DNA from 4 places in the Macrococcus sp. GL_134 genome. Region 1 is predicted to be linked to each of the others. Evidence: riboswitches for the same ligand, from Rfam matches in the RefSeq annotation. Region 1 holds a riboswitch; each other region holds the start of a gene.
The links. Region 1 has a riboswitch for S-adenosylmethionine ahead of AC3IPL_RS02325 (methionine ABC transporter ATP-binding protein). Riboswitches for the same ligand answer to the same signal wherever they lie in the genome.
Positions count from the first base shown of each region.

Region 2: another riboswitch for S-adenosylmethionine. It lies ahead of AC3IPL_RS02985 (methionine ABC transporter ATP-binding protein); the one in region 1 lies ahead of AC3IPL_RS02325 (methionine ABC transporter ATP-binding protein).
Region 3: another riboswitch for S-adenosylmethionine. It lies ahead of metK (methionine adenosyltransferase); the one in region 1 lies ahead of AC3IPL_RS02325 (methionine ABC transporter ATP-binding protein).
Region 4: another riboswitch for S-adenosylmethionine. It lies ahead of AC3IPL_RS00460 (hypothetical protein); the one in region 1 lies ahead of AC3IPL_RS02325 (methionine ABC transporter ATP-binding protein).

Region 1 is NZ_CM174409.1:427,616-430,760, forward strand. It holds gene AC3IPL_RS02320 (phospholipase D family protein) at 1-1,505, shown strand, start outside; SAM riboswitch class I at 1,566-1,668, shown strand; gene AC3IPL_RS02325 (methionine ABC transporter ATP-binding protein) at 1,736-2,752, shown strand; gene AC3IPL_RS02330 (methionine ABC transporter permease) at 2,742-3,145, shown strand, end outside.
Region 2 is NZ_CM174409.1:554,729-557,873, forward strand. It holds gene AC3IPL_RS02965 (Spx/MgsR family RNA polymerase-binding regulatory protein) at 1-102, shown strand, start outside; gene gcvH (glycine cleavage system protein GcvH) at 167-547, shown strand; gene AC3IPL_RS02975 (toprim domain-containing protein) at 618-1,001, shown strand; gene AC3IPL_RS02980 (thioredoxin family protein) at 961-1,260, shown strand; SAM riboswitch class I at 1,304-1,405, shown strand; gene AC3IPL_RS02985 (methionine ABC transporter ATP-binding protein) at 1,475-2,491, shown strand; gene AC3IPL_RS02990 (methionine ABC transporter permease) at 2,484-3,145, shown strand, end outside.
Region 3 is NZ_CM174409.1:1,518,403-1,521,547, forward strand. It holds gene AC3IPL_RS07810 (nuclease-related domain-containing protein) at 1-690, opposite strand, end outside; gene metK (methionine adenosyltransferase) at 859-2,049, opposite strand; SAM riboswitch class I at 2,149-2,248, opposite strand; gene pckA (phosphoenolpyruvate carboxykinase (ATP)) at 2,434-3,145, shown strand, end outside.
Region 4 is NZ_CM174409.1:84,327-87,471, forward strand. It holds gene AC3IPL_RS00450 (ABC transporter ATP-binding protein) at 1-513, opposite strand, end outside; gene AC3IPL_RS00455 (FMN-dependent NADH-azoreductase) at 732-1,367, shown strand; SAM riboswitch class I at 1,423-1,522, shown strand; gene AC3IPL_RS00460 (hypothetical protein) at 1,595-1,900, shown strand; gene kynA (tryptophan 2,3-dioxygenase) at 1,985-2,824, opposite strand; gene kynB (arylformamidase) at 2,821-3,145, opposite strand, start outside.

The sequences.
Region 1 (3,145 bases):
AAAAGCAGACAGTCAGCAGGAAGAAACCTGCTGCAAAAACAGTGCAGAAGAAAAAAACTAAACCGAAAAAACAACATAAGATACGGTTTAAGTGGATTGCCGGATTATTGTTTTTTGTTTTACTACTGGTCACTGTATGGAACATCTTCAAACCATTGCCTGCTGGAATTTCGAAACGCTATGAACCAAGCAGAACTAATGATGTCAAACTGCTGCTCGATAATAGTTATGAGCAGGACGGCACTATGACCTACGACCACCATATATTCAGTGAAGTGTATCAGCTCATCGATGACGCAGAAGATTTTATTATCATGGATATGTTTTTGTTCAATGCGGCTTATGACGGCACGCAACACTTCCCGAAATTATCTGCTGAGCTGACTCGGCACTTGATTGCGAAGAAAGAGCAGCGACCGGACATGCCGATCTATGTGCTGACTGATCCAATCAATTCATTCTACGGGAGCTATACACCCGACCATTACAAGAAACTTCGTGACAATGGCATATTCGTATACGAAACGGACTTGACGAAATTACGTGACTCAAATCCACTCTATTCAGGGTTATGGCGGTCGACTTTCCACTGGTTAGGCAATAGTGACAATGGGACGCTGCCCAATATATTCTCAAAAAAAGAACCTGATGTCACCGTGAGAGGCTATGCACGAATGCTGAATTTCAAAGCGAATCACCGTAAGACCATCGTCTCTGAAAAATCGGCTATCATTGCCAGCAGCAACCCGCATGATTCAAGTGGTCATCATCAAAACATCGCTGTTCAGTTGAGCGGACAGCTGCAGGAAGACTTAATACACAGTGAAGTTGCAGCCATCAATATGAGCGGTGGTAAGCTTGACCGCAGTGATTTTGCGATTAATACGCGCGCTTATGACAATACGATGGACTACGAAACGACACTTGTCACTGAAGGCAAAATCAAAGAATCATTAATTGAATATATCAACCTTGCCAATGATAATGATGAACTTAAAATGGGGATGTTCTATCTCGCTGACCGCGATGTCATTAAGGCGCTGATTCGCGCAGCAGAGCGCGGTGTCCATGTGAAGGTCATACTTGACGTTAACAAAGAAGCATTTGGTAAAGAGAAGCCGGGTATTCCGAATAAGCCTGCTGCCCATGAACTCGTGGCAGGAAGTAATGATCGCATTCAAGTAAAATGGGCAGTGTCACACGGCGAACAGTTCCATGCGAAATACATTCTGCTGACTGATGACCGCAATAAGGAGTCGTCTTTATTTGTCGGCAGTGCCAACTTGACACGCCGTAATATCGGTGATTACAACATGGAGACAGATGTTATTATTACGGGTCGATCAGATCTGCCGGTATTTAAGCAGCTGGATTTGGACTTCGACGCCAAATGGACCAATGATTACGGGCATATCACCGACCACTATGAAGTGAAAAAAGATGCGTCGTTCCTGAAGACAGTGCTCTATCGAATACAGGAATTCACAGGGTTATCAAGCTTCTAATCAAAAAAAGTGATTGACAGGCTCTATGGATGTTTGCAATAATGCAATTAACTTAATAAAAAATTATCAAGAGAGATTGAGGGATATGGCCCGATGACATCTCAGCAGCGGACTCATTTGAGCACTGTGCTAAATCCATCAAGCGAGGCTTGGCAGATAAAGGGACGTAAAACGACTTTCCGGCATCTGCCGGAAAGTCGTTTTTTTATTCAGAGGAGGAAGTTATGGCAATCATTGAAATCGAGCATGTGACCAAACAGTTTCAAACGAAAAAAGGCATCGTTGAAGCATTGTCTGACGTGTCACTGACTATTGAAAAAGGGCAGATATTTGGCATCGTCGGTTATTCCGGTGCAGGTAAGTCGACGCTCGTCAGATTGATCAACAAATTAGAAAAGCCAACTGCAGGACGCGTCATCATCGAAGGTGAAGATATAACAAGTCTCAAACAGGCATTACTACGTAAACGCCGTCAAAACATCGGGATGATCTTTCAGCAGTTCAACTTGTTTCGTGCGAAGACAGTGGAGGATAACATCAAATATCCACTCAAGCTGACGAAGAAGTACTCAAAAGCTGATATTGATAAGCGAGTCGATGAATTATTACAGTTCGTCGGACTGCTGGATAAGAAATATGACTATCCAAGTCAGCTGTCGGGTGGTCAGAAGCAGCGTATCGGTATCGCACGAGCACTTGCAACGAACCCTGATATTCTTCTCTGTGATGAAGCGACGTCAGCGCTTGATCCTGAAACTACAGATGAAATCTTGAGGCTGTTGAAGCGCATCAATGAAGAACTGAATATTACCATTGTCCTGATTACTCACGAAATGGAAGTCGTAAAAAGTATTTGTGATGAAGTCGCCGTCATGGAAAAAGGTAAGATTGTTGAGCAGAACAAAGTATTCGAACTGTTTACCAATCCTGTCCATCCGACGACAAAACGTTTTGTTCATTCTGTGTTGAATGATGATATTCCGGCTGAAGTAGATGTCAAGTCACGTCAGCTATATCGCTTCATCTTCAATCACCAGCAGATTCTGCAGCCGGTGCTCAGTCGAATCGGTAGAGAGTTCGATGTTGATTTCAATATTTTGTACGGCGGGATTACAGAGTTGACAGATAAGCTGTTCGGTAATCTACTGATTGAAGCAGTCGGCAATGAGGTGAATATTCATGATGCACTGAATGAGCTGACACGTCATGATATTCAGATTAAGGAGGTTAACGGCTTTGAAAACTGATTTAACAGAATTCTATCCGGTCATTATTCAGGAAACAATCAATACTCTGATAATGGTAGGCATTACTTTAGTACTTGCCGTGCTTATCGGTCTACCGCTTGGCATCATTCTCTATGCCACGGGAAGAGGACATGTGCTTGAGAACAAAGTAGTCAATATCATTTTGAACTTCTTTATCAATACGGTTCGACCGATCCCTTTCATCATCTTCCTGGTGGCATTGATTCCAATTACAAGGTTTCTTGTGGGGACTACAATCGGTATATGGGCAGCCATTTTCCCGATGACTCTCGCCGCTTCATTATCCATTGCCCGCGTCGTAGAAAATAACATCATCTCAGTGGATAAAGGCGTCATTGAAGCGGCTGAAGCAATGGGCTCATCTAAATTCGA
Region 2 (3,145 bases), 130 kb from region 1:
CTTGCATCAGACGGCATGCTGGTTAAACGTCCGCTTGCGGTCAATGATGGTAAAATAACGTTAGGATTTAAAGAGCAGGATTACATGAGCACATGGTTATAAAAAAGATTGAATAAAAATATATGCTATGTCATTATTAATATATAAACTTAGAGGAGGGATTTTTGTGGCATCATTAGAAGGATTAAAATTTTCTAAAGATCACGAATGGGTAAGAACAGAAGGAAATATAAATACGATTGGTATTACTGATTTTGCTCAATCAGAACTAGGGGATATCGTCTTCGTTGAACTTCCTGAAGCAGGCGATGAAATTACAGCGGGGCAGCCATTCGGTAGTGTAGAATCTGTAAAAACAGTATCAGAACTTTACGCTCCTATCAGTGGTAAAGTCGTTGAAGTGAACAGTGAACTTGAAGACAGTCCTGAATTTGTTAACGAATCTCCTTATGACAATGCATGGCTGATCAAAGTCGAAGCATCTAATGACGATGAACTGACTGAGTTGTTAGACCAAGCACAATATGATGAAATGATTAACGCATAAATGTTATAATTTCCTTGATAATCTGATTATCAAGGAATTTTTTATAATCGCATATGAGAAGGTGATGAGTGTGGCTGTCATTAGTAAAGTCATCGTTGTTGAAGGTAAATCCGACAAGAAGAAGTTACAGGAAGTCTTATCTGAGCCCGTACATATTATCTGCACTAACGGCACCATGGGTATTTCAAAATTAGATGCCATTCTGGAAGAACTGATTGGTCATAAAGTCTATATTATGACTGACGCTGACAAAGCAGGTAAAATCATTCGCAACTGGTTCAAACGTCATTTAAGCGAGAGCCGTCATATTTACATTGATCCGAAATATGGTGAAGTCAGTCGATGTCCTCATGATTATTTAGCGAAAGTTCTGATGAAACATGAATTTGAAGTGAAAGATGGGAATGTAGCACATGAGCGTCAAACAGTATTTGCCTGGCAGTCCGCCTGGTGAGTCTTATTTAATATTTGGATATACGCCGCTTTGTGGCACATGTAAAGTAGCGGAACGGATGATTGATGTTCTCGCAGTTTTGACAAAACAGCCTGTGGTCAAACTCGATATGAATTATACACCTGAATTGGTACAGGCATTCAAAGTGATGAGCGTCCCTGTATTACTTGTTGTCAATGATGACAAGGTGACAGCGGAAGTGTTCAAGTTCGAATCTGTGACAAATTTATATGAAATCGTCAACAAATTATTGACGTAACGATTAGGATGGTCTATGATTAGAAAATAATTTAATAGTTAAGCTCTTATCAAGAGAGGTGGAGGGATGTGCCCTTTGAAGCCCGGCAACCGTCGTCAGACATGGTGCCAATTCACATAAAGCCCAGTGCTTTAGAAGATGAGAGACGTTTATATCATTGCGTCTTTCTCTTTTTATGGGAAAGACGCTTTATTCGTTTAAAGGAGGTTAGTCATTGATTACTTTACAATCAGTGGTAAAGCAATTTGCAACAAAAAAAGGACCATTGACTGCTGTAGATGATGTCAATCTGCAAATTCATGATGGTGAAATTTATGGCGTCATCGGATTTTCAGGTGCAGGCAAAAGTACATTGATTCGAATGTTCAATGGGCTTGAGAAACCAACTACCGGTGATGTCGTTGTCGGCGGTGATCATATTGCGCAGCTTGGCATGAAAGACTTACGCAAAAAAAGACAGAAAATCGGCATGATCTTCCAGCACTTTAACTTGCTCTGGTCCCGTACAGTGTTCGATAACATTGCGTTTCCGCTGGAGATTGCCGGGGTCAGTAAAACAGAACGAGACCAAAAGGTAAATGAATTAATTCGAATGGTAGGTTTAACTGGCAGAGAAAAAGCTTTCCCCTCCCAGTTGTCCGGCGGCCAGAAGCAGCGTGTCGGTATTGCGCGTGCACTTGCTAACGATCCGACAGTACTGCTATGTGATGAAGCGACAAGTGCGCTTGATCCTCAGACAACAGATGAAATTTTAGAGCTGCTGGTCACCATCAACAAGAAAATAGGTTTGACCATTATATTGATTACACATGAAATGCATGTCATCCGTAAAATCTGTCATAAAGTCGCAGTCATGGAAAATGGTCGCATCGTTGAGGAAGGACCGGTACTCAGTGTCTTTCAAAATCCGCAGTCAAGTGTCACACAGCGATTTGTCAAAGATGACTTAAAAGACAGCGAATCAGAAGCAGCGATGGACGACATTAAGCTGGCATATCCGACGGGTGCGATTTTAAGATTAAAATTTGCCGGTTCATCAACGGAACAGCCGATTATCTCTAGAATCATCAGAAAGTATGATATGGATATCAATGTGATATCCGGCAATGTCAGTCATACATCCTCTGGTGCGTTTGGTCATATGATTGTCCATGTACCTGAACCGACAAAAGAGTTGTTCAACGAATTCGAGCAGCACGGCGTCAAAGTGGAGGTGGAACGACGTGGATAAAAGTTTCATTGACATTCTGAAGGAAATGCTGAGCTTTAAAAACGTCATCTGGCCGGATGTCTGGACAGCGGTGTATGAAACATTGTACATGACAATCGTATCAACGTTCTTCACGTTTTTTCTCGGTCTGATTATCGGTACTATTTTATTTCTGACTTCTAGAAGTCAATCTAAAGGTGCCCAGGTCATCTATAAGATCACAGCCTTTTTAGTGAACTTATTTCGGGCGATTCCTTTCATCATCTTAATCATCCTGCTGATTCCGTTCACCAATCTGCTGATGAACACAATCAGCGGTGTAAAAGGCGCGCTGCCGGCGTTGATTATCGGAGCTGCCCCGTTCTATGCACGCCTTGTAGAAATCGGTATGAAAGAGATCGACAAAGGTGTAATAGAGGCAGCGGAAGCGATGGGGGCGACGCGCTGGACATTGATTACGAAAGTGCTGCTGCGCGAATCATTGCCGGCACTTGTATCTGGTGTCACGGTCACAGCTATCGCTTTAGTCGGTTCAACCGCTATTGCCGGCGTCATTGGTGCCGGTGGACTTGGTAACTTAGCATATCTTGTCGGTTTCACTCGAAACCAGAACGACGTTATTTTAGTATCAACAGTGTTAATTCTTGTCATTGTTTTTGTCATACAGTTTATCGG
Region 3 (3,145 bases), 950 kb from region 1:
TGTTTCTTCAACGAGTTCTGCCCGGCGTTTCAAGTCTTCAATGTTATCTCGTAATGAGCGGAAATAGACAGCGCCTTTCTCCTCATCTCGTTCCATCGCAAGTGTCTGTTCGATGTAAGGGTCGATATCCAGCAGACTGAATATATGTTCAAACATCGGTTCCTGTGAGAACTGTGTCTGATCTACGCCGTGATAGATATGCCCTTTCCAGTAATGCGAATCAATGATGTATACACCTGTTCGTGTCAATACGATGTGGGCAATTTTCTCTGTCCGCTTCAGATCACGTCCGGGAATAAAGACATTGGCAAGGACATGCATATCTTCAGGTCTGATTCGTTCGTTTCGGACAAGACGTTCTTTGAGCTGAATCAATGTCAGATCCGTCAAATACTCGCCACCGTTTTTGGACAGATGTTTCAAGCTGTCGATTTGAATGGCTTGTTTAGATACTTGTTCATCATAGATCTCTTTCTGCTGGGCGAACGCTTTTTTCTGTTCAAGCCGTTCTTTCTCAGCTTTGTCCTGCAGTTCTGCTGACAATTTCTGTTTGTCATCTGCATGCTGATCGGCCAGTCTCAGTCGTTCACGTTTTGCTTTGCTGTTAGTAACGATCCAGAGCACTAAGAACAGCAGCGCCAGAACACCGAGCGCAATAATAATGTAATGAAGCGGTGTAAGTTCAGTCATGAAATTCTCCTTTGTATATATAGGTTTATTCATATTATAATCAAAATTTACGTTTTCTTCAGTATTATTCATAAAATTTCATCTGATCAATTTTGAGAATATTACTCTTTTTTCAGCCGAACTCACAAAAAAACGGAAACCCGTTCAAGGTTTCCGCTGTCTAAGATGTTATTGAATCGCTGCTTTCAAGCTGTCGACTTTGTCTGTCTGTTCCCATGGCAGCTCGACATCTGTACGGCCGAAATGTCCGTAAGCAGCTGTCTGCTTGTAGATCGGACGGCGCAGATCAAGCATCTTGATGATACCTGCCGGACGTAAGTCGAATGTGCTGCGTACGGCTTCTACAAGTGCTGATTCTGAGTAGTCGCTTGTACCGAACGTATCGACAGAAATCGATACAGGATGAGCCACACCGATCGCGTAGGCTAGCTGTACTTCTGCTTTGTCAGCAAGCCCTGCCGCTACGATGTTCTTCGCGACATAACGTGCTGCATAGGCGCCTGAACGGTCTACTTTCGTTGCATCTTTACCAGAGAAGGCACCGCCGCCGTGACGGGCATAGCCGCCGTAAGTATCAACGATGATTTTACGGCCTGTCAAGCCTGCATCCCCTTGAGGTCCACCGATAACAAAACGTCCAGTCGGGTTGATGAAGTATTTCGTTTCGTCATCGATCAGTTCTGCGGGAACAACAGATTTAATGACGTGCTCTTTAATGTCCGTCTGAATCTGCTCCAGCTCAATTTTCTCATGGTGCTGAGAAGAAATAACGATTGTATCGATACGTTTTGGCTCGTTATTCTCATCATATTCAACAGTGACTTGTGTCTTACCGTCCGGACGTAAGTAGTCAAGCGTACCGTTCTTACGCACTTCTGTTAAGCGACGTGCCAGTTCGTGTGCCAATGAAATCGGCAGCGGCATTAAGCTCTCTGTTTCATTACATGCATAGCCGAACATCAGCCCTTGGTCACCTGCACCGATAGATTCAATGTCAGAATCAGACAGCTCTTCGCGGTCTTCAAGCGCACGGTCAACACCTTGTGCGATGTCTGGAGACTGCTCATCAATCGCAGTCAGAACAGCCATCGTCTGGAAGTCATAACCATATTTAGCGCGCGTATAACCGATTTCTTTCACTGTTTCACGCACGACTTTTGGAATATCGACATAGGTCGTTGTTGTGATTTCGCCGGCAATGAGTGCCATCCCAGTGGTCACTGATGTTTCGCATGCAACACGTGCTTTAGGGTCCCCTTTTAAGATTTCATCAAGAATCGCATCTGAAATCTGGTCAGCAATTTTATCCGGATGTCCTTCTGTCACTGATTCAGAAGTAAATAGTTTACGATCTGCCAATTTAATATCTCCTTTTTCTATGAAAGTTATACGGTTTATCCATAAGAAAAGCCTTCTCCACAATTAAGAGAGAAGGCTCGATTAATACAAGTCCATTCACTCTTATCGTTCAGATGAAATCTGCAAACGGTTTGGCACCTTACTTAAAAGGTTGCTGGGCTTCGTAGGGTCCATGTCCCTCCACCACTCTGGATAAGAGAATCCGCAAGTAAGATAATACTAAACTATTTGTTAAACGTCAATAAATTTAAGAAATACATAATTTTCTGTCTTTAAAAACTGCTTGAGAATCTGCCGTGATTAGTATAGACTATTGGGTCTGTTATGTTATACTATTTGATGAAACTGCTTACATTGCAGAAACTATTACTGGAGGATTATAACATGAACGATACATCGACGTATAATGAAAATCTGGATCAATTACTAGCAAAACCTTCTACTAAAAAACAGTTGTCTCGCACTCAGCTGATTCAGGACATACTGGATAATGGTGAAGGTGTTCTTACAGACTCAGGAGCAGTAAAAGCAGAAACAGGAAAATATACGGGTCGTTCGCCTAAAGATAAATTTATCGTAAGAGAAGCTGAAACTGAAGATAAAATTGACTGGAACGCCATCAACCAGCCCATCGAAGAGGACGTCTTCTTGAAACTTCTCGACAAAGTGACTTCTTATTTAAACACAAAGGACAAAGTCTATGTCTTTAACGGGTATGCCGGCGCCGACGCTGCGACTCAGCTGAAACTGACTGTCATCAACGAAATGGCATGGCACAACTTGTTCGCCCGCACGATGTTCATCCGTCCCGAAACGACTGAAGAAGGATTGAACATCTCACCTGACTTCACTATCATCTCAGCGCCGCACTTCAAAGCTGACCCCGAAGTGGATGGAACGAAATCCGAGACATTCATCATCACAAGCTTCAAACACAAAGTCATATTGATCGGCGGAACTGAATATGCCGGCGAAATGAAAAAAGGAATCTTCGGTGTGATGAACTATTACCTGCCAGATAATGACGTGATGAGCATGCACTGTTCAGCAAACGTCGGCGAAAACAAAGACGTCGCCTTATTCTTTGGACTATCAG
Region 4 (3,145 bases), 340 kb from region 1:
CAGAGACATCTTCCAGTCAAGGATGAACAATATGATAACCGAACCGACAATGGTCAGCATCCCACTAATGACAGATGGAAAGTGGCGAGTGATTAAATCTTTTAGAACAGAAGTATCATTAACGATACGACTGACAGACTCACCGCTTTTTGTAGTATCAAAATAGCTGACCGGCAACTTTAAGAACTTATCCCAAATAATTTCGCGTAATCCTCTGATAATACTTTGCCCCACATTAGCTAGTACATAGTTAGACACTCCATTGAATATGGCACTTAGTAAAAATACAAAGATAATTAATAGGATTAAACCTGTCGTAACAGAGTCTGTATCAAATCCGTCGATAAAACGCTGCGTCAACATGGGTACAATCAACGAACCAACTGTTCCTATCAAGGTCATTGCAATTCCTAATATAAATAGCTTCCGTTTAATTCCTGAACGTTTCAACAGCTGGTAGAAATCTGAGAATTTTGCTGTCGATTTTTCTTTTGCTGTGCTTCCACGAGCCATTGTCATTCCTCCGATTGTTGTTCATTGATGTACAGTGATACATTCGTATTTACTTTAATGATGATGTAAATTGATGTCAAATGATTGAAAACCATAAGAGTCTATCAAGTAATGTTTTACACTTTCGATTAAAATTAAGTTTAAAGGGTTTCAATCATTAGAAATATTAATATAATAATTATATCAAATATAATAAATATATAAAGGCGGCTAATATTATGACTCAAGTTTTATACATTACAGCACATCCAAACGATGCAGCGGCTTCATTCTCTATGGCAGCTGGTCAATCATTCATTGACAGCTACAAAGCAGCTAATCCAGATCATGACGTCGTTCACATCGACTTATACAATACATTCATCCCGTTAATCGACAGCGACGTTTTCTCCGGCTGGGGTAAATTACAGTCGGGTGAAGAGTTCGCAAAATTATCTGAGACAGAACAACAAAAAGTTAATCGTTTAAATGAATTAAGCGATCAGTTTGCTGCTGCTGACAAATATGTTTTTGTGACACCATTCTGGAACTTCTCTTTCCCGGCAGTAATGAAAGCATATATCGATGCAGTCGCAGTTGCAGGTAAAGCATTCAAATATACAGCTGAAGGCGCAGTCGGCTTATTAACTGACAAAAAAGCACTTCACATTCAAGCACGCGGTGGTTACTATTCAGAAGGACCAGCAGCTGAACTTGAACTTGGCAACCGTTACTTGAAACAAATCATGAACTTTACAGGTGTGCCGTCATATGAAGAACTGATTATTGAAGGCCATAATGCAAACCCTGAAAAAGCAGAAGAAATCAAAGCTGACGGTATTAAACGCGGTGAAGCATTAGGTAAAACATTCTAATACTACACAAATAGAAGGTAGTATGATATAATCACTTTACAAATTAATAGCTCGTATCTTATTCAGAGCAGGTGGAGGGACTTGGCCCTATGAAACCTCAGCAGCAGGCTTATGCACTGTGCTAATTCCAACAAGTATATCTTGAAAGATAAGAAGATTCTCTAATAGCTCTTCTTGATTTTAAGATGAGCTATTTTTTTGTGACTAAAATAACCGGGGGGCAAAAGATGAGAACAAGAGCAGATATTTTAGCAGATTTAGAACTAGTGGAAAACTATAAACCAGTCAATTATAGTAGTTCCATGATAAAGACAGCAGACAGAAACCGTCTCGAGCGAGAACTAGAAGAAGTCGAAAAGAGTGAGCGTAAGATGGACTTCTACCGCCTCAACCAGGTGGAGAGAGAACCACGTCAAAAAGCAGGAGAGGCTATTGCAGCACAGCATGTAAGTAACGATAAAGAACTGAAGCTGGAACTGGATGGTTATACAATAGCGATTAAAATCTATAAAACGAACAGCACGGCTGAATAGAAAAAGATTTAACGTGGAAATTAACGAGAAACGGCCTTCAAACCACATTTGAAGGCCGCTTTTTTAATGAGATAAGATGTTTCATTACAGTTCAGTTCGCAGCTGCCACAATTCAGGGAAGAAGTACTGGTCGAGCACTTTCTTCAAATAATTGACTCCTTGCGAACCACCAGTACCGACTTTAAATCCAATGATGCGTTCTACTGTTTTCATATGTCTGAACCGCCACTGCTGAAATAGATCTTCTATATCGACAAGTTCTTCGGCAAGTTCATACAACTGCCAGTATTTTTCGCTGTTTCTATAGACTTCTTTCCAAGCTTCTTTCACGCTGTCATTCGCTGTGTAAGTAATGCAAGGCTTTCTCTCAAGGACATCAGCATCAATATTAAGTCCAGCACGATGCAGGGCATGAATCGCCGCATCATAAAGGCTCGGTGTGCTGTAGGCTTCAAGCAGCTGCGCATGAATTTCCGGCTCATGTGAATAAATCTTCAGTATATAATCTGTCTTATAGCCGAGATAAAATTCAATCACCCGATTCTGATAGGACTGGAAGCCTGAAGAATGGCCCAGCTTATCGCGGAACTCTAAATATTCGCTTGGCGTCAATGTAGAGAGCACATCCCATACATTTTTGATCTGCTGCTGAATTTGTGACACACGCGCAAGTTTCTTGAATGCTTCGCCGAACTGATCGTGCTGAACGTTATGGACGGCAGCTTTCAGTTCATGAATCAGCTGCTTCATCCATATTTCGCTGACGTGATGGACAGTGATGAACAGCATTTCATCATGATGACCGCTGAGTGGATGATGACTGGCAAGCAATGTCTCGAGACCGAGATAACTGCTGTATGTCATGTCCTTCCTGAAATCTGTATGAATGTTCTGCTCATCTTCAAATGCTTGATGCTTAGTCATGACACCGCTCCTTTTGGTCGGATGACTGCACGAACAGGGCTGCCGTCAGCGTCTTTTAAAGCAAGAGGCAGGGCGATCAATTCATAGTTGCCGGGCATGACATTGTCCAGCATAACATTCTCAAGAATATATATATCATGTTCATAAAGCGCGTGATGACCTTCTAAAGCTTTACTTGAAATGTCATCGACTGAAGGTGTATCGACACCGATGAGTTTAACACCGAGCGAATTCAAATATTCAGCCCCGTCCTTAGTGACCCCAGGAACATTTTCCGGGAAATGTTCCGGATTGTTAGGAAGTGATGTTTTGATCAATACA